DNA from 4 places in the Streptomyces sp. NPDC001941 genome. Region 4 is predicted to be linked to each of the others. Evidence: riboswitches for the same ligand, from Rfam matches in the RefSeq annotation. Region 4 holds a riboswitch; each other region holds the start of a gene.
What was found. Region 4 has a riboswitch for cobalamin ahead of metE (5-methyltetrahydropteroyltriglutamate--homocysteine S-methyltransferase). Riboswitches for the same ligand answer to the same signal wherever they lie in the genome.
Positions count from the first base shown of each region.

Region 1: it holds a riboswitch for cobalamin, as region 4 does, so the genes downstream of both, ABT160_RS14380 (energy-coupling factor ABC transporter permease) here and metE (5-methyltetrahydropteroyltriglutamate--homocysteine S-methyltransferase) in region 4, are expected to answer to the same signal.
Region 2: it holds a riboswitch for cobalamin, as region 4 does, so the genes downstream of both, ABT160_RS07155 (ribonucleoside-diphosphate reductase subunit alpha) here and metE (5-methyltetrahydropteroyltriglutamate--homocysteine S-methyltransferase) in region 4, are expected to answer to the same signal.
Region 3: it holds a riboswitch for cobalamin, as region 4 does, so the genes downstream of both, ABT160_RS34125 (ribonucleoside triphosphate reductase) here and metE (5-methyltetrahydropteroyltriglutamate--homocysteine S-methyltransferase) in region 4, are expected to answer to the same signal.

Region 1 is NZ_JBEOYE010000016.1:65,007-69,827, forward strand. It holds gene cbiQ (cobalt ECF transporter T component CbiQ) at 1-127, opposite strand, end outside; gene ABT160_RS14375 (energy-coupling factor ABC transporter substrate-binding protein) at 127-504, opposite strand; gene ABT160_RS14380 (energy-coupling factor ABC transporter permease) at 501-1,211, opposite strand; cobalamin riboswitch at 1,242-1,441, opposite strand; gene ABT160_RS14385 (PTS-dependent dihydroxyacetone kinase phosphotransferase subunit DhaM) at 1,507-1,908, opposite strand; gene dhaL (dihydroxyacetone kinase subunit DhaL) at 1,905-2,510, opposite strand; gene dhaK (dihydroxyacetone kinase subunit DhaK) at 2,576-3,568, opposite strand; gene mtnB (methylthioribulose 1-phosphate dehydratase) at 3,746-4,420, shown strand; gene ABT160_RS14405 (zinc metalloprotease) at 4,417-4,821, opposite strand, start outside.
Region 2 is NZ_JBEOYE010000005.1:204,247-209,067, reverse strand. It holds gene mctP (monocarboxylate uptake permease MctP) at 1-1,509, shown strand, start outside; cobalamin riboswitch at 1,601-1,724, shown strand; gene ABT160_RS07155 (ribonucleoside-diphosphate reductase subunit alpha) at 1,854-4,217, shown strand; gene ABT160_RS07150 (ribonucleotide-diphosphate reductase subunit beta) at 4,208-4,821, shown strand, end outside.
Region 3 is NZ_JBEOYE010000070.1:32,763-37,583, reverse strand. It holds gene ABT160_RS34130 (anaerobic ribonucleoside-triphosphate reductase activating protein) at 1-184, opposite strand, end outside; gene ABT160_RS34125 (ribonucleoside triphosphate reductase) at 181-1,968, opposite strand; cobalamin riboswitch at 2,015-2,164, opposite strand; gene ABT160_RS34120 (serine hydrolase domain-containing protein) at 2,335-3,714, opposite strand; gene ABT160_RS34115 (GNAT family N-acetyltransferase) at 3,883-4,746, shown strand.
Region 4 is NZ_JBEOYE010000028.1:98,068-102,888, forward strand. It holds gene ABT160_RS20350 (GNAT family N-acetyltransferase) at 1-61, opposite strand, end outside; gene ABT160_RS20355 (MarR family winged helix-turn-helix transcriptional regulator) at 165-692, opposite strand; gene ABT160_RS20360 (MFS transporter) at 762-2,219, opposite strand; cobalamin riboswitch at 2,390-2,609, shown strand; gene metE (5-methyltetrahydropteroyltriglutamate--homocysteine S-methyltransferase) at 2,773-4,821, shown strand, end outside.

The DNA.
Region 1 (4,821 bases), on a different contig from region 4:
GCGGGGCGCCGGGCCACGGCGGCAGGCAGACCGCGGCGAGCGTCAGGCCGAGCCCGAGGACGGCCTTCTCCAGCGGGTGGCGGCGGCGCCAGCGGTTGCCGTGCGCCGCCGCGTCGATCGGCAGCATCAGGAGGAAGCCGGGCTGCCGTCGGCCGCGGGACCGGCGACCTCGTGCCCCTCGCCGTCCGCCGGGCCGGCCAGCGCCCGCGCCTCGCCCTGGCGGCGGCCGCGCCGCAGCCCGAAGTAGTAGGCGAGGACGCCCGCGCCGAGCGCGGCCTGGAGGGCAAACAGCGCCGACTCGATCTCGCCGGACGGCGGTTCGTACAGCGGCGAGAACCAGGGCTCGTAGTCCGGCTCCAGCTCGGTGATGGCCGTCTCCGCCTGCGCGTCGGCGCCGGCGAACGGCTCCTCCTTGTGGTCGCCCAGGCCCAGCGCCAGCGGCAGCACCGCCAGCGCGGCCACGACCAGGAGCAGCAGCGTGTTGATCTTCGCGTTGCGGCTCACCGGGCCACCGCCTCGGGCTCGGCGGGAGCGCCCTTGCGGCCCGCACCGGTCAGCAGCACGCCGAGCCGGGTCAGTTCGCCCTTGCTCGACTGCACCAGCAGCCGCATCACCAGGACGGTGAGCAGGCCCTCGCTCACGGCCAGCGGGATCTGGGTGAGCGCGAAGATCGACCCGAACTTGCCCAGCGAGCCCAGGAAACCGCCGGCCGGGTCGGGGAACGCCAGCGCCAGCTGCACGCTGGTGACGCAGTACGTGGACAGGTCCGCGACGAACGCGCCGAAGAACACCGTCACCATCAGCGGCACGTCGAACCGCCGCAGCAGCCGGTACACGCCGTAGCCGGCCCAGGGCCCCACGATCGCCATCGAGAAGGCGTTGGCGCCCAGCGTGGTCAGCCCGCCGTGCGCCAGCAGCAGCGCCTGGAACAGCAGGGTCACCGTGCCGAGCACCGCCATGATCGGCGGCCGGAACAGGATCGCGCCGAGCCCCGTCCCGGTCGGGTGCGAACAACTACCCGTCACCGAGGGAATCTTGAGCGCGGAGAGGACGAAGGTGAAGGCGCCCGAGGCGCCGAGCAGCAGGGTGGACTCCGGGTTCGCCCGGACCTCGCGGGTCAGGTTCCGCACGCCGTGGACGACGAACGGCGCGGCGGCGGCGCCCCAGGCGGCCGCGTGCAACGGGGGCAGGTAGCCCTCGGCTATATGCATGGGTGAGTGAGACCTCTCCAGCACCTCGTGGATGGACAACGCGCCCTGGCCGGTCTCCTGGCTGACGGTGTTTCCGCCCGGCTCCGCCTTCCCAAACGCCCCGGGCGGTCACCCGGGGCGATCCAGTGGCTCCCCGCGAGGGGGGATGGAGCCGGACCTCCCGATCACAGTGGCGAGGGCCGCACCGGTACTCCACCGGTTTCCCGTACACCAAGGCCCTGTGACACTAGTGCTCCCACCAGGCACATCACAACCCGCGCCGCTCCGGGCGCGGGTCGTGACCGCGTCCCGGGCCTCACGCCTTGCGGTAGTCGTACGCCTCCGTCGCCGCCGCCCCGACCGCCGCCAGGTCCGCGCCCGCCGACGCCGCGACCACCGCCGCGACCGCGCCCTCCACCAGCGGCGCGTCCACCAGCCGGGTCGATCCGGGCAGTTCGTCCCCGTCGGCGAGCAGCGCCTTCACGGTGAGGACCGCGCTGCCCAGGTCCACCAGCACCGCCACCCCGGCGCCCCGGTCCACCTCGGCCGCGGCCCGCGCGATCAGCTCCGCGCTGGTGCCGAGCCCGCCGTCCGCGGTGCCGCCCGCCGCCGCCACGGGCACCTCCGCGGCGCCGCCCGCCAGACCCCTGGCCAGCTCCGCGACGGCCGTCGCGACGGCGGCGCTGTGCGAGACGAGGACGATGCCCACCGGGTTCACGCGGCCTCCCCGGCGGTCCCGGCCAGCGCGGCGAGGAGCAGCGCGGCGGAGGTGGCCCCCGGGTCCTGGTGCCCGACGCTGCGCTCGCCCAGGTAACTCGCCCTGCCCTTGCGGGCCCGCAGCGGCACGGTGTCCGCCGCGCCCCGCCCGGCCGCGCCGGCCGCCGCGGCGAACGACTCGCCCAGCGCCTCGGCCGCCGGACCCAGCGCGTCCAGCATCGTCTTGTCCCCGGGCGCGGCGCCGCCCAGCTGGGCCACCGCGGCCACCCCGGCGGCGAACGCGGCCGCCAGCGCGGTGCGGTCCACCTCGGCCGCCTCGCCCAGCTCCTTGCCGGTGCGGCGCAGCAGCGTCCCGTACAGCGGACCCGACGCACCGCCCACCGTCGAGATCAACTCCCGCCCGGCCAGGGTGAGCACGGCCCCGGGCGTCGCGGGCTCCTCCCGCGCGAGCACGTCCGCCACGGCGGCGAACCCGCGCCGCAGGTTGCTGCCGTGGTCGGCGTCGCCGATCGCCGAGTCGAGCTCGGTCAGCCGGTCGGCCTCCCGGTCCACCGACGCGGCGACGGCGGTCAGCCAGCGGCGGAAGAAGTCCGCGTCCAGCACTGTCACTTCGGGCACTCCCACGATCCGCTCCGTTCCCCGTCCCGTCTTCCCGTCTCTTCCCGCCCTCAGCAGCCCCACCGCAGCGCGGGCGTGCGCACCGGCGCGTCCCACAGCCGCAGCAGCTCCTCGTCCACCGCGCACAGCGTCACCGAGCAGCCCGCCATGTCCAGCGAGGTCACGTAGTTGCCGACGAGGGTACGGGCGACGGGCACCCCGCGCTCGGTCAGCACCCGCTGCACCTCGGCGTTGAACCCGTACAACTCCAGTAGCGGCGTGCCGCCCATGCCGTTCACCAGGGCCAGCACCGGGCCGTCCGGGCGCAGGTCGTCGAGGACCGCGTCCACGGCGAAGTCGGCGATCTCGCGGGAGGTCATCATGGCCCGCCGCTCCCGGCCGGGCTCGCCGTGGATGCCGATGCCCAGCTCCAGTTCGCCCGCGGGCAGGTCGAAGGTGGGGCTGCCCTTGGCGGGCGTGGTGCAGGCGCCGAGCGCCACGCCGAAGCTGCGGGTGCGCTCGTTGACCCGCCGGGCGACCGCCTCGACCCGCTCCAGCGGCGCGCCCTCCTCGGCCGCGGCGCCCGCCAGCTTCTCCACGAACAGGGTGCCGCCGGTGCCGCGCCGGCCCGCCGTGTACAGGCTGTCGGCCACCGCCACGTCGTCGTCCACCAGGACCCGGGCGACCCGGACGCCCTCGTCCTCGGCGAGTTCGGCCGCCATGTCGAAGTTCAGCACGTCCCCGGTGTAGTTCTTCACCACGAACAGCACCCCCGCGCCGCTGTCCACCGCCGCGGCGGCCCGCACCATCTGGTCGGGCACCGGCGAGGTGAACACCTCACCGGGGCAGGCGGCCGACAGCATGCCGGGACCCACGAACCCGCCGTGCAGCGGCTCGTGCCCGGACCCGCCCCCCGACACCAGGGCCACCTTCCCGGCCACCGGGGCGTCCCGGCGGACCACCACCCGGCGCTCCACGTCCACCGTCAGCTCGGGGTGCGCGGCGGCCATCCCGCGCAGCGCGTCCGCGACGACGGTCTCCGGCACGTTGATGAGCATCTTCACGGAGTACCTCCAGGTGAGTGACTGCCCGCCCCGCTCACCATAGTTCGTCCCCCCGCGATCCCCCCGCGTTCCCCGGGCGGGATCCGGCCCCGGGCGTCCCGGCGGGCCCTTCCGTGCTCTGGCCTGTCCGGCCCGCTTCCGGTACGAGTGGGACACCCATCCGGCAAAGGGGGACCCGTGCACCGTTCGACCCTGTCCTCGGGCATCCAACTGGCCCACGCCGCCAAGGCGTTGTACGAGCGCGGCTGGATGCCCGGCACCTCGGGCAACCTCTCGGTGCGGCTGCCCGAGCCCGGCGGCCTCGCGCTGATCACCGCGGGCGGCCGGGACAAGGGCGAGCTCACCGTCCAGGACATGGTCGAGATCAGCGTCGCCACCGGCGTCCTGGCCCGCCCGGCCCGGCTCGGCGCGTCCCCGGAGTCGGTGCTGCACGCCGCGCTGTACCGGACGACCACCGCGGGCGCGGTGATCCACGCCCACTGCCCGTACGCCACCGCCGCGGCCACCCTCACGGCGCGCGGCCGGAAGGCCGCCGAGCCCCGCCACCTGCGCCTGGAGCGCTTCGAGTTGCTCAAGGGCCTGGGCACCGGCGACCCGGACCGGGTCGACGTGCCGGTGCTCGCCAACCACGCCGACGTGGAGCGCGTCGCCGACGACGTCGAGGACCTGCTCGACACCGCCGACGACCCGCCCCCGGTCCTGCTCATCGCCGACCACGGGGCGCTGGCCTGGGGCGCGGACCTGGCCCGCGCCCGCGACCACCTCGAACGCCTGGAGTCCCTCTGCCAGTTGGCCCTGCTGACGCGCGGCGCCGGGCCCGCCCTCGACGGGCCCGCCACCGGTAGTGACTAGCGCTTGGCGAACGAGGACCGCGCCCCGTCCAGGGTCGCGTCCACGCGCGCCTTCTGGCCGCTCGTGAACATGAACATCGCCGCGTCGTCGGTGTAGTCCATGTAGTTCATGAACATGTCCCCGTTCGGCCCGTTGTTGCAGCTCAGCTTGGGGAAGGTGGGCTTGCCGCCGTTGGGCCCGCCCTGGTTGGGGGTGTCCGCGACGTGGTCCGTGCCGCTGCAGCCGGTGCCGTCGTCGCCCCAGATGTGGAACAGGTTCAGCCAGTGCCCGATCTCGTGGGTCGCGGTGCGGCCCCCGTCGAACGGCGCCGCCGCCGTGCCCGTGGTGCCGAACCCGGAGTGCAGGATCACCACGCCGTCGGTCTCCGCGGGCCCGCCGGGGAACTGCGCGTAGCCCAGCAG
Region 2 (4,821 bases), on a different contig from region 4:
GAGTGGGGCCTGGGCGGCCGGTCCTTCGGCACCTGGGTCACCTGGTTCCTGCTGGGCGGCGACCTCTACACCGCGTACACCTTCGTCGCCGTCCCGGCGGCGATCTACGCGGCGGGCGCGGCGGGCTTCTTCGCCGTCCCGTACACCATCCTGGTCTACCCGCTGATCTTCACCTTCCTGCCCCGGCTCTGGTCTGTGTCGCACAAGCACGGGTACGTGACCACCTCGGACTTCGTGCGCGGGCGCTTCGGCTCCAAGGGCCTGTCCCTGGCCGTCGCGGTCACCGGCATCCTCGCCACCATGCCCTACATCGCGCTCCAGCTGGTCGGCATCCAGGCCGTCCTGGACGTGATGGGCGTCGGCGGCGGCGAGGACACCAACTGGTTCGTCAAGGACCTGCCGCTGCTCATCGCCTTCGGCGTCCTCGCGGCCTACACCTACTCCTCGGGCCTGCGCGCCCCGGCGCTGATCGCGTTCGTCAAGGACACGCTGATCTACATCGTGATCGCGGTCGCGATCATCTACATCCCGATCAAGCTCGGCGGCTTCGACGACATCTTCGCCAAGGCGGGCGAGGCGTTCGCCCAGACCAACCCGGCCACCGGCAAGCCGCGCGGCGCGCTGGCACCCGGCGAGGCGGGCCAGTGGACGTACGCCACGCTGGCGCTCGGCTCGGCGCTCGCGCTCTTCATGTACCCGCACTCGATCACCGCGACCCTGTCCTCGCGCAGCCGCGAGGTCATCCGGCGCAACACCACGATCCTGCCGCTGTACTCGCTGATGCTGGGCCTGCTGGCGCTGCTGGGGTTCATGGCGATCGCGGCCGGGATCAAGGTGCAGAACGGCCAGCTGGCGATCCCGCAGCTGTTCGAGACGATGTTCCCCGACTGGTTCGCGGGCGTGGCCTTCGCCGCCATCGGCATCGGCGCGCTGGTCCCGGCGGCCATCATGTCCATCGCCGCGGCCAACCTCTTCACCCGCAACATCTACAAGGACTTCATCAGGCCCGACGCCACCCCGGCCCAGGAGACCAAGGTCTCCAAGCTGGTCTCGCTGCTCGTGAAGGTCGGCGCCCTGGTCTTCGTCCTCACCATGGACAAGACCGTCGCCATCAACTTCCAGCTGCTCGGCGGCATCTGGATCCTGCAGACCTTCCCGGCCCTGGTCGGCGGCCTGTTCACCCGCTGGTTCCACCGCTGGGCGCTGCTCGCCGGCTGGGCCGTCGGCATGGTCTACGGCACGCTCGCCGCGTACGGCGTGGCCTCCCCCACCCAGAAGCACTTCGGCGGCTCCTCCGCCGAGATCCCCGGCATCGGCGAGATCGGCTACATCGGCCTCACCGCCTTCGTGCTCAACGTGGTGGTCACCGTCGTCCTCACCTTCGTCCTGAAGGCCGCCAAGGCCCCCGAGGGCGTCGACGAGACCTCCCCGGAGGACTACACGGCGGACGCCGGAGACCCCGGCGTGCAGACCGAACTGCCCCCGGCCACGGCGGGCTCCTCGCACTGACGAACGACGGCGGACGAACCGTTCGCGTAGTCGCGCGCTGACGGCGCGACACAACATATGGGGGGTGCCGCAGACGGCGCCCCCCACATGTATGCTCGTGCTCGCTGTCGCCGCAGGGGAATCCGGTTCGAATCCGGAACTGTCCCGCAACGGTGTGTCCCGTACCCATTTGTACGACGACGAGTCCGAGGACCTGCCGGCAGCGCACCCGGTCCGACCGGCCCGGGTGCCGACGACGTCCGGGCCTCGCGGAGTGGGCCGGTGGACGCGGCGCACGGCCCTGCCCTCGCACGCGTACGCCACCCCCCGCGCCGGCCCCGAGCCGAGCGAGGGAGAGCCCCCACGTGACCATCGCGCCCGCCGATCCGGCTTCAGAGATCGCCGCCGCCGACGCCGACGCCCCCGGCACGGCGCTGCTGCGCACCCTGACCGAACTCACCGCGGACCTCCCCGACGCCGACCCCGGCCGCGTCGCCGCCGCCGCGCTGCGCGGCCGCAGCGCCCGCGCCGACGAGGCGGAGCTGCGCGAGCTCGCGACCGAGGCCGCCGCGGGCCTGATCTCCGAGGACCCGGCCTACTCCAGGCTCGCCGCCCGGCTGCTCACCCGCACCATCGCCGAGGAGGCCGCGACCCAGGGCTCGACCGGCTTCACCGCCTCCGTCGAGGTCGGCCACCGCGAGGGCCTGATCGCGGACCGCACCGCCGACTTCGTCCGGCTGCACTCGGCCCGGCTGGACGCGCTGGTCGACCGCGCCGCCGACGACCGCTTCGGCTACTTCGGCCTGCGCACCCTGTACTCGCGCTACCTGCTGCGCCACCCGATCACCCGCAAGGTCATCGAGACCCCGCAGCACTTCATGCTCCGGGTGGCCTGCGGCCTGGCCGAGAACGAGACCACCCGCGCCGTGGACGAGGTCTCCGCGCTCTACGGCCTGATGAGCCGCCTGGACTACCTGCCGTCCTCCCCCACGCTCTTCAACTCCGGCACCCGCCACCCGCAGATGTCGTCCTGCTACCTGCTCGACTCGCCGCTGGACGAGCTGGACTCCATCTACGACCGCTACCACCAGGTGGCGCGCCTGTCGAAGCACGCCGGCGGCATCGGCCTCTCCTACTCCCGCATCCGTGCCCGCGGCTCGCTCATCCGCGGCACCAACGGCCACTCCAACGGCATCGTGCCGTTCCTGAAGACGCTGGACGCCTCGGTCGCCGCGGTGAACCAGGGCGGCCGCCGCAAGGGCGCCGCCGCCGTCTACCTGGAGACCTGGCACGCGGACATCGAGGAGTTCCTGGAGCTCCGCGACAACACGGGCGAGGACCAGCGCCGCACGCACAACCTCAACCTGGCGCACTGGGTGCCGGACGAGTTCATGCGCCGCGTCAACGCGGACGCCGACTGGTCGCTGTTCTCCCCCGCCGACGTGCCCGAGCTGGTGGACCTGTGGGGCGACGACTTCGACGCCGCCTACCGCGCCGCCGAGGCCAGGGGCCTGGCCCGCAAGACGATGCCCGCCCGTGAGCTGTACGGCCGCATGATGCGCACCCTGGCGCAGACCGGCCAGGGCTGGATGACCTTCAAGGACGCCTCCAACCGCACCGCCAACCAGACGGCGGAGCCGGGCACGGTCGTCCACTCCTCCAACCTGTGCACCGAGATCATCGAGGTCACCAACGACGACGAGACCGCCGTCTGCAACCTCGGCTCGGTCAACCTGGGCGCCTTCGTCAGCGGTGGCGACATCGACTGGGAGCGCCTGGACGAGACGGTCCGCACCGCCGTCACCTTCCTCGACCGGGTCGTCGACATCAACTTCTACCCGACCGAGCAGGCCGGCAACTCCAACGCCCGCTGGCGCCCGGTGGGCCTGGGCGCGATGGGCCTGCAGGACGTCTTCTTCCAGCTGAAGCTGCCGTTCGACTCCCCCGAGGCGCGCGCGCTCTCCACCCGCATCGCCGAGCGGATCATGCTGGCCGCCTACGAGGCCTCCGCCGACCTGGCCGAGCGCAACGGCCCGGTGCCGGCCTGGGAGAAGACCCGCGCCGCCCGCGGCGTGCTGCACCCCGACCACTACGACGTCGAGCTGAGCTGGCCCGAGCGCTGGGACGCCCTGCGCGCCCGGGTCGCGAAGACCGGCATGCGCAACTCGCTGCTGCTCGCCATCGCCCCGACCGCGACGATCGCCTCGATCGCGGGCGTGTACGAGTGCATCGAGCCGCAGGTCTCCAACCTGTTCAAGCGCGAGACGCTGTCCGGCGAGTTCCTCCAGGTCAACTCGTACCTGGTGCGCGAGCTCAAGGAGCTGGGCGTGTGGGACGCGCAGACGCGTGAGGCGCTGCGCGAGGCCAACGGCTCGGTGCAGGGCTTCAGCTGGGTCCCCGAGGACGTGCGCGCGCTCTACCGCACCGCGTGGGAGATCCCGCAGCGCGGTCTGATCGACATGGCGGCGGCCCGCACCCCGTTCCTCGACCAGTCGCAGTCGCTCAACCTGTTCCTGGAGACGCCCACCATCGGCAAGCTGTCGTCGATGTACGCGTACGCCTGGAAGCAGGGCCTGAAGACCACGTACTACCTGCGGTCGCGCCCGGCCACCAAGATCGCCCGGGCCGCCCGCGCCGCCGCTACCATCCCGGTCCAGCAGGCCACCCCCGACGCGGACGCGATCGCCTGCTCCCTGGAGAACCCCGAGTCCTGCGAGGCATGCCAGTAATGAGTTCCACCCGCAACACCAACCTGCTCGACCCGGGCTTCGAGCTGACCCTGCGTCCGATGCGCTACCCGGACTTCTACGAGCGCTACCGCGACGCGATCAAGAACACCTGGACCGTGGAGGAGGTCGACCTCCACTCCGACGTCGCCGACCTCGCCAAGCTCACCCCGGGCGAGCAGCACATGATCGGCCGTCTGGTCGCGTTCTTCGCGACCGGCGACTCGATCGTGGCGAACAACCTGGTGCTGACGCTGTACAAGCACATCAACTCCCCGGAGGCCCGGCTCTACCTGAGCCGCCAGCTCTTCGAGGAGGCCGTGCACGTCCAGTTCTACCTGACGCTGCTCGACACCTACCTGCCCGACCCGGAGGACCGCACCGCGGCCTTCGCGGCGGTGGAGAACATCCCCTCCATCCGCGAGAAGGCGCAGTTCTGCTTCAAGTGGATGGACTCGGTCGAGAAGATCGACCAGCTGGAGACGGCCGCCGACCGCCGCCGCTTCCTGCTGAACCTGATCTGCTTCGCGGCGTGCATCGAGGGGCTGTTCTTCTACGGCGCCTTCGCGTACGTGTACTGGTTCCGCAGCCGCGGCCTGCTGCACGG
Region 3 (4,821 bases), on a different contig from region 4:
GGCGCCGGGCCAGATGGACCGTCACGGCGCCCCAGGACACGGCGGCGGGCACGCGCGGGTCGAGGAGTTCCGGGTTGTGGCAGTAGCCGCAGCGCCACGGGCAACCCTGGCAGAACACGGTGGCGACCAGGCGGCCCGGCCAGTCGCAGGTGGACAGCCGGGCCCAGCCGCCGATCCGGATCACGCGGGCGCTCCGGCCCGCTCCAGGAACGGCACGCGCTCCTCGTGCTCGCCGCGCTTGCCGATGTTGAAGGAGGACACCGGCCGGTGGTAGCCCATCACCCGCGTCCACACCTCGCACGGGGAGCCGCAGGTGGGGCAGTGGGGGTGCTCGCCCGCCAGGTAGCCGTGGTCGGCGCAGATGGAGAACGTGGGGGTGACCGTGAGGTAGGGCAGCGAGAAGCGCTCCAGGGAGCGTCGCACCAGCTCGCGGCAGGCCTCGGCGCTGGAGACGCGCTCGGAGAGGTAGAGGTGCAGCACGGTGCCGCCGGTGTACTTGCCCTGGAGTTCGTCCTGGCGCTCCAGCGCCTCGAACGGGTCGTCGGTCCAACCGACGGGCAGCTGGCTGGAGTTGGTGTAGTAGGGGTTGGCGTCGGTGCCGGCCTGGAGGATGCCGGGGTGGCGGCGGCGGTCCTCCTTGGCGAACCGGTAGGTGGTGCCCTCGGCGGGGGTGGCCTCCAGGTTGTAGAGGTGGCCGGTGCGCTCCTGGAACTCGACCATGCGGGCGCGGACGTGGTCGAGGAGGCGGACGGTGAGCGCGTGGCCCTCGTCGGTGGTGAGGTCGTGGGCGTCGCCGGTGAAGTTGCGGACCATCTCGTTGACGCCGTTGACGCCGATGGTGGAGAAGTGGTTGCGCAGGGTCCCCAGGTAGCGCTTGGTGTACGGGTAGAGGCCGTCGTCGATGAGGTCCTGGACCTTGACGCGCTTGATCTCCAGGCTCTCCACGGCGAGTTCGAGGAGCCGGTCGAGGGCGGCGAGGAGGGCGGGCTCGTCGCCCGGGTGCAGATGGCCCAGGCGGGCGCAGTTGACGGTGACGACGCCGAGCGATCCGGTCTGCTCGGCGCTGCCGAACAGTCCGTTGCCGCGCTTGAGCAGTTCGGTGAGGTCCAGCTGCAGGCGGCAGCACATCGAGCGGATCATGCCGGGGCTGAGCTCGGAGTTGATGAAGTTCTGGAAGTACGGCAGGCCGTACTTGGCGGTCATCTCGAACAGCCGCCGCGCGTTGTCGCTCTCCCACGGGAAGTCGCGGGTGATGTTGTAGGTGGGGATGGGGAAGGTGAAGACGCGGCCCCGGGCGTCGCCGCGGGTCATCACCTCGATGTAGGCGCGGTTGATCAGGTCCATCTCGGCCTGGAGCTCGCCGTAGGTGAAGTCCGCCTCCTCGCCGCCGATGACGGGGACCTGTGCGCGCAGGTCCTCGGGGCAGGTCCAGTCGAAGGTGAGGTTGGTGAACGGGGTCTGGGTGCCCCAGCGGGAGGGCACGTTGAGGTTGTGCACCATCTCCTGCACGCACTGGTGGACCTGTGCGTACGTCATGGCGTCCTTGCGGACGAACGGCGCCATGTAGGTGTCGAAGGAGCTGAACGCCTGGGCGCCGGCCCACTCGTTCTGCAGGGTGCCGAGGAAGTTGACGATCTGTCCGGCGGCGGAGGCGAAGTGCCTGGGCGGCGCGGAGTCGATCTGGCCGGGGACTCCGTTGAAGCCCTCGGTGAGCAGGGTGCGCAGGGACCAGCCCGCGCAGTAGCCGGAGAGCATGTCCAGGTCGTGGATGTGCAGGTCGCCCTCGCGGTGGGCGCGGCCGACGGCGGGCGGGTAGACCTCGTCGAGCCAGTAGTTGGCGATCATCTTGCCCGCCGAGTTGAGGACGAGGCCGCCGAGCGAGTAGCCCTGGTTGGCGTTGGCGTTCACCCGCCAGTCGGTGCGGTCCAGGTACTCGGTCACCGCTGCCACGGCGTCGATCTTGGTCACGTCGGCCCTCCCACGAGGCGTCCGGGGTGTGTCCTCCCCGGAGGTGTACGCGGGGAGGGCGTCGGCAGGTATCGGACTCGGGCCGCGGGTGCGGCCCCTACCGTTGCGGGGCAGTCCCGGCATCCGACCGGGTTCCCTGTTGCCTCGTCGGGGCGCTGCGCGCGCCGCCCGACGAACCGACGCCCGTCACACTACATCTGGTGCCATGTCCGACATGCCGACCGAAGATGTTGTGTGACTTCGGTCCATCAGGTCGGGACTTAGGGCCGGGACCAGGGTCAGTCGTCGGGCTCGGTCGCGCCGTCGGGCTCGGTCCCGTCGCGCGGTACGGTCCCGTCGCGCGGTACGGTCCCGTCGCCCGGGCGGTCAGCTCGTACGGGTGAAGAGGCGCCCCGCCAGGTCGACCCCGGTCACCCGCCCCGCCGCGTCCCGGGTGAAGAACCCCCGCTGCCCCTTCAGCCCGCCCTCGGTGATCACGTACTCGTCCCCCGCCTCGTCGCCGCCGCCCTCGGCGGGCAGGAAGCCCATCGGCTCGGCCGCGTAGTCCGGCGGCATCTCGGCGTCGGAGGCGGAGCGGACCTCGGGCTTGATGCCCACGGCGAGGGTGAGGCGCGCGCCGTCGGTGGCGATGTCGAGGTTCATCACGTCGTTCTGGTAGCGCCCGGCGACCTCGCGGGAGCGCGCGTCGTCGTACGCGACGGGCTCGGGGTCGCGCTCGACCAAGCCCAGGTAGTGCTCCAGGGCCCAGCGGACCACGGACTGGTTGAACGGGTAGCCCTCGGGGCCCGCGTTGGACAGGGACACCACCGCGAAGTTCCGCTCGGGAACGATCAGGAGTTCGGCGAACTGACCGTTGCCGGAGCCTCCGTGACTGATCGTCAGGACACCGTCGATCCACTTGAGGAACCAGCAGATGCCGAAGCCGTCGCCGAGGGTGCTGGCCCGCAGTTCCACGGTCTGCTCCCGCATGGCGCGCACCGACTCGGCGGGCAGGACTCCCTCGCCGTCGGCGAGGTGGAACTCGGCCCAGCTCAGCAGGTCCTCGACGGTGGAGATGCCACCGCCACCGGGGTTGTTGGCGCGCGAGGTGCCCCGGAAGGCCTTCCACGGGGTGGCCGCCCGCAGCCTCCCCTCCTCGTCCCGGACGTGCCCGACGGCGTACTTGCGGGTGATGACGTCGTCGAGGTCGAAGAAGGTGCTGCTCAGACCGGCGGGTTCCAGGACGAGCGAGGTCACGGCCCGCTCGTAGGGCAGGCCGGTCACGTTCTCGATGACGCGGCCCGCGAGGTTGTAGCCGGCCTGGCTGTAGGAGGCGCGCTCACCGGGGGCGGCGATGACCTCCAGGCGGTCCATCTGCTCGACGAACCCGGCGAGGGTCTCGTTGTCCTCGTCGGGGATCAGGTTCCAGTCGAGTCCCCCGGTGTGGTTGAGCAGCTGCAGGACGGTGATGCGGTCGGCGGCCTTCTCGTCGGCCAGCTTGAGGTCGGGGACGTAGCGGCGCACCGGGGCGCCGAGGTCGACCCTGCCCTCGGCGGCGAGGCGCACCAGGGCGGTGGCGGTGAAGGGCTTGGTGGTGGAGGCGACGGGGAAGAGCGTGCGCTCGTCCATGGGCAGCCCGTCCACCAGGGCGGTCGTGCCGTGCGAGGCGTACACCCGCTGCCCGTCGACGAGTACGCCGACCGCCGCTCCCGGCAGGCCGAACTCCTCGGCCGCCGCCTTCACGAAGTCCCGCAGCTCCTGCGCCATGACGTTCCCCTCTCGTCCCGAATCCTTGAGAAAACCGTGGGGGCCAGGACCCCCGAGCACTTGAACTAAGTGCAAGACAGAAGTTACGGCATCACTTGAACTAAGTGCAAGCATCGGGCGCCCATGGGATGCGGATCGGCGTACGGCTCAAGGCCTAGGGTCGAGGCCATGGCAACCCCTGAACTCGGCGGCGGCCCCGCCGGCACCCTCTTCTGCGGCCTGGAGCTCGCCGCCCGCATCGAGCGCGCGGAGACCGGGCTGATCACCGCGGGCGCCCGCGCCGCACTGGCCCGGCTGGGCCCGGACGCGGGATTCGTCACTCCGCTCGCGGGCGGCGCCGCCTGCCGCGCGGACGAGCACTCCCCGCTGAACAAGGTGGTCGGACTCGGCTTCGCCGGAGCGCCCTCCGAAGCGGAACTCGACGCGGTGGAACGGCGGTTCGCCGCGCTCGGCACCCCGGTCCAGGTGGAGCTCGCGCACGTCGCGGACCCGGCCGTGGGCGAGTTGCTGACCGGCCGCGGCTACCGCCTGGCCGGCTTCGAGAACCTCCTGGGCCGCGAGGTCACCGCACGGGACCGCGCGGCGACCGTCCCGGACGTCGAGGTCGGCGAGTCCGGGGACGAGGAGTTCGAGGCGTGGCTGGACACCGTGGTGGACGGGTTCGCGCACCCGGACACCCAGGGCGTCGCCTCGCACGAGGAGTTCCCCCGCGACGTGGTGGAGACCTCGGTGCGCGACATGAGCGCCGCCGCCGGGATGCGCCGCTACCTGGCGCGGGTCGACGGCGTGGTGGCCGGCGCGGCGAGCATGCGGGTGGTCGACGGCCTGGCGCAGCTGACCGGGGCGGCGACCCTGCCCGCGTACCGCCGGCGCGGCGTCCAGGCCGCACTCCTGACGGCCCGTCTGGACCGGGCGGCCGAGGAGAGGGCGGACCTGGCGGTCATCACGACGCAGCCGGCCTCCACGTCCCAGCACAACGCCCAGCGGCGCGGGTTCTCGCTGCTCTACACGCGGGCGGTGCTGGTGCGCTGACGCGCACGGCCCGTACGCGTACTCCGTACCGGAACCCGTGCCTCAACCCCAGGGTTGATCCACTCCACCCGGCGT
Region 4 (4,821 bases):
GCGCGGCGATCACGGCGGCGTCGGCGGGCTCTATCAGGCGGATCCTGGTGCTGTGCTGCATGTGCTGGTCCTCGTCGTGGTGGAGCGGTCGGGACGTGCCAGCCTAGGTGTACCGGGACGCCGCGTACTGACTGACGGGGCGCGCGGTCTGAGCGGGGGGTGCCCTACGGAGCGGTCTGGCCGGCGACCTTGCCGCCGGCCTTGCCGCCCGTGCGCGCCCGGGGCATCGCCCTGAGCTGTTCGATGTGGCGCCGCTGGAGCCCCGCGGCCCGGTCCATGAAGTCGGCGATGACGGCGACCTGGTCCGGGGTGAACTCCGCGGCGATCATCTGCTGGCCCTCGTCGACCAGCGGGGCCATCAGCGCGTACGCGGTCTTCTGGAACTCGGGGGTGGCGCGGATGACGCTCTTGCGCCGGTCCGTGGGGTGCGCCTGGCGGGCCAGGTAGCCGGCCTTCTCCAGGCGGTCCAGGAGGGCCGTGGTGCTTCCGGTGGTCAGGCCGAGGCGGTCGGCGAGCTGGCTGGGGCTGGCCTCGGGCAGTTCCTGGAGGAGGATCTCCAGGCAGCGCAGGTCCGTCTCGTTGACGCCGAGGTGACGGGCGAGCTCGCGGTCGAAGTCGTCGACGGCGGCCTGGTAGGCGCGGGTGGCCTCGCCGAGCCGGTGCTGGGGCGGTTGCTGGCTGGCGGCGGTCATGGCTCCCGTGGTCCCTTCACAGTCCTGTGGCTCGACCATCAAGTTACCCCAGAGGGGTGGGACGTCCGGTCACGCTCCGGAGGTGCGGTCCCCGACTGCCCTGCGGGGCAGCGCGAAGCACAGCACGGCGCAGAGCAGGTAGGCGCCGATCGCCCAGAGCGCGGCGTGGCTGATGGCGTCGGTCAGGCCGTGGCCCGCGCGGGAGAAGAAGACGTTGCCGATGACGGCGACGCCGAGCGCTCCGCCGAACTGCTGGGCGGTGGAGAAGATGCCCGACGCGCCGCCGGCCAGGCCGTCGGGGACGGCGGAGAGCACGATGTTGACCAGCGGGATGATCAGCAGGCCCAGGCCGATGCCCGCGACCACGAGGCCGGGCACCAGGGGCCAGGCGCCGGTGTGCTGCGCGCCGGCGTGCTGGGTGGCGTGGTGGACCCAGGCGAAGCCGCCCGCCATGACCAGGCCGCCGAGCACCAGGACCGTACGCCCGAGCCTGCCCACCAGGTCGTCGACCATCGGGGCGGACAGGATCGTGCCGCCGGAGAAGGCGACCATGAGGACGCCGGCCTGGACGGGGGTGTACCCCTGGCCGTTCTGGAGCCAGATGGTGAAGGCGAGCATGAAGCCGGACATGCCGCCGTAGAAGACCAGTTGGACCAGGAGTCCGGCGCTGAAGGCGGCCTTGCGGAACAGGGCCACGGGCAGCAGCGGGTGCGCGACGCCGCGCCGGGCCTCCAGGACGCTCAGGGCGACGAGCGCCAGGACGCCGGCGGCGAGCAGCAGCCAGCCCCACAGCGGCCATCCGTTGTCGCGCCCCTGGACGAGCGGCAGGACGATGGCGACGAGCGAGGCGGCCAGGACGAGGTTGCCGACCAGGTCGATCCGGCCGCGGGCGCGCTCCTGTCCGCCGGGGATCCAGGCGGTGCCGAGCGCGAGGACGACGAGAGCGACCGGGACGTTGACGGCGAAGATGGTGCGCCACCCCCAGCCGAACAGGTTCCAGTCGGTCAGCACGCCGCCCAGGAGCACGCCCGCCGCGACCGCGAGGCCCGCCATGGCCCCGTAGACGGCGAAGACCTTGCCGCGCTCCTTCTCGTCGAACAGCGTCCGGAACGAGGCCAGGACCTGCGGCAGCAGCACGGCCGCGGCGACGCCCTGGAGGGCGCGGGCCGCGATCAGCGTCCCGGGGCCGGGGGCCGTGGCGCTGGCGAGGCTGGCCAGGGCGAAGAGACCGACGCCGGTCAGGAACACGGGCTTGCGGCCGTACCGGTCCCCCAGGTGCCCGGCGATGATCAGCGCGGAGGCGAAGCCGAGCATGTAGGCCGAGACGGTCCACTGCAGCTGGGCGGCACCGGCACCCAGGCCGCGGCCGATCGAGGGCAGCGCGGTGTTGACGATCGAGCCGTCGATCATGTCCATCAGCGCGGCGATGATCATGACGACCGCGGCGGCCCAGCGCTTGGGGTGGGCCCCTGGCGCGGGGGCGGTGGGGGACGGCGCCCCTGCGGCGGTTCTGCTGGACGTGGACATGTGATCTCCCGGATGTCTCTCGGTTTCCATACAGCTCGACTTTCGGCTTACTTGACAGTCGAGCTACTTCAAGACTGTGGGCAGATATCTCGAATGTCAAACGAAACGTCGGAGCTCGTACGGGCGCTCGGGCGCCCGGACGCTCTGGCGTTCCTTGAGCGCGGGCACGTAGGGTGATCCACGCAGCTGGTTCGCCCCGTCCGCCAGGCGGGATGCGTCGCAAGAGGGAACCCGGTGGGAATCCGGGACTGCCCCGCAGCGGTGAGCGGGAACGACCGCCGTCATACGCACTGGACCCCGAGACAGGGGCCTGGGAAGCGACGGCCAGTAGGTGTCCTCCTTGAGGGCGTGCCCGCGAGTCCGAAGACCTGCCACCTGCCCGGACGCGCTCCCCGCGCGTGCGGACATCCCGGTGACCTCGTGGGCGGGTCGGCGTGAAGAGCGGGTGGACGACAGCGCCTCGACGCGCGCCGTACCGCCCCCCTCTCGTCACTCCTTCGCACCCGCGGCCGTCCCCGGGATCCCAGGGATACGTCTCTCGAAGGAGATCTCCGTGACCAGCAGGACCGCAGCCGCGGCAGCACGCGCCACCGTGTACGGCTACCCCCGCCAGGGCGCCGACCGCGAGCTCAAGAAGGCGATCGAGGGCTACTGGAAGGGCCGCGTCACCGCCGACGCGCTGCGCGCGACCGCCGCCGGGCTGCGCCGCGCGAACTGGACCAGGCTCGCCGAGGCCGGCATCGGCGAGGTCCCGACCGGGGACTTCTCGTACTACGACCACGTGCTCGACACCACCGTGATGGTCGGCGCGGTCCCGGACCGGCACCGCGCCGCCGTCGAAGCCGACGCGCTAGACGGCTACTTCGCGATGGCCCGCGGCACCCAGGACGTCGCGCCGCTGGAGATGACCAAGTGGTTCGACACCAACTACCACTACCTGGTGCCGGAGCTGGGGCCCGACACCGTCTTCACGGCCGACTCCTCGAAGCAGGTCGCCGAGCTCAAGGAAGCGCTCGCTCTCGGGCTCGCGGCACGGCCCGTCCTGGTCGGGCCGGTCACCTACCTGCTGCTCGCCAAGCCCGCCCCCGGCGTCCCGGCCGACTTCGAGCCGCTGACCCTCCTGGACCGGCTGCTGCCGGTGTACGCGGAGGTGCTCGCCGATCTGCGCGCGGCGGGCGCGGAGTGGGTCCAGCTCGACGAGCCCGCGCTCGTCCAGGACCGCACCCGCGCCGAACTGGGCTTCGCCGAGCGGGCGTTGCGGGACCTGTCCGCCGCCACCGACCGGCCGAAGCTGCTCGTGGCGTCGTACTTCGACCGGCTCGGGGAGGCTCTGCCGGTCCTCGCCAAGGCTCCGGTGGAGGGCCTGGCCCTGGACTTCACCGGCGCCGCGCGCGCCAACCTCGCGGCGCTCGCGGCCGCCGGCGGCCTGCCCGGCAAGCGCCTGGTCGCCGGCGTGGTCAACGGCCGCAACATCTGGGTCAACGACCTGGAGAAGTCCCTGGCCACCCTCGGCACGCTGCTCGGCCTCGCCGACCGGGTCGACGTCTCCGCCTCCTGCTCCCTGCTGCACGTGCCGCTGGACGCGGCGCTGGAGCGGGACATCGACCCGCAGATCGTGCGGTGGCTGTCCTTCGCCCGGCAGAAGACGGACGAGATCGTCACGCTCGCCAAGGGCCTGCGCAGCGGCACCGACGCGATCGCCCCCGAACTGGCCTCCAACCGGGCCGACCTGGCCTCCCGCGCGGGCTCGCCCATCACCCGCGACCCGGCCGTGCGGGCCCGCGCCGCCGCCGTCACCGACGCGGACGCCCGCCGACCGCAGCCGTACCCCGAGCGGGCCGCCGCCCAGCGCGCCCACCTGGGCCTGCCGCTGCTGCCCACCACGACGATCGGCTCCTTCCCGCAGACCGACGAACTGCGCGTCGCCCGGGCCGACCTGCGCGCCGGGCGGATCGACACGGCCGGGTACGAGGAGCGCATCGAGGCGGAGATCAAGGAGGTCATCGCCTTCCAGGAGAAGACCGGCATCGACGTCCTGGTGCACGGCGAGCCCGAACGCAACGACATGGTGCAGTACTTCGCCGAGCGGCTGACCGGCTACCTGGCCACCCAGCACGGCTGGGTCCAGTCCTACGGCACCCGCTACGTGCGCCCGCCGGTGCTGGCCGGGGACATCTCCCGCCCCGAGCCGATGACGGTGCGCTGGACCTCGTACGCCCAGTCCCTCTCCGACCGGCCGGTCAAGGGCATGCTGACCGGTCCGGTCACCATGCTCGCCTGGTCCTTCGTCCGCGACGACCAGCCGCTCGCCGAGACGGCGCGCCAGGTCGCGCTCGCGCTGCGCGACGAGGTGAACGACCTGGAGGAGAGCGGCACTTCGGTGATCCAGGTAGACGAGCCCGCGCTGCGCGAAACCCTGCCGCTGCGCGCCGCCGACCACCCCGCGTACCTGGCCTGGGCCACCGAGGCGTTCCGCCTGAGCACCAGCGGGGTGCGGCCGGAGACCCAGGTCCACACCCACATGTGCTACGCCGAGTTCGGGGACGTCGTGCAGGCCATCGACGACCTGGACGCGGACGTGATCAGCCTGGAGGCGGCGCGC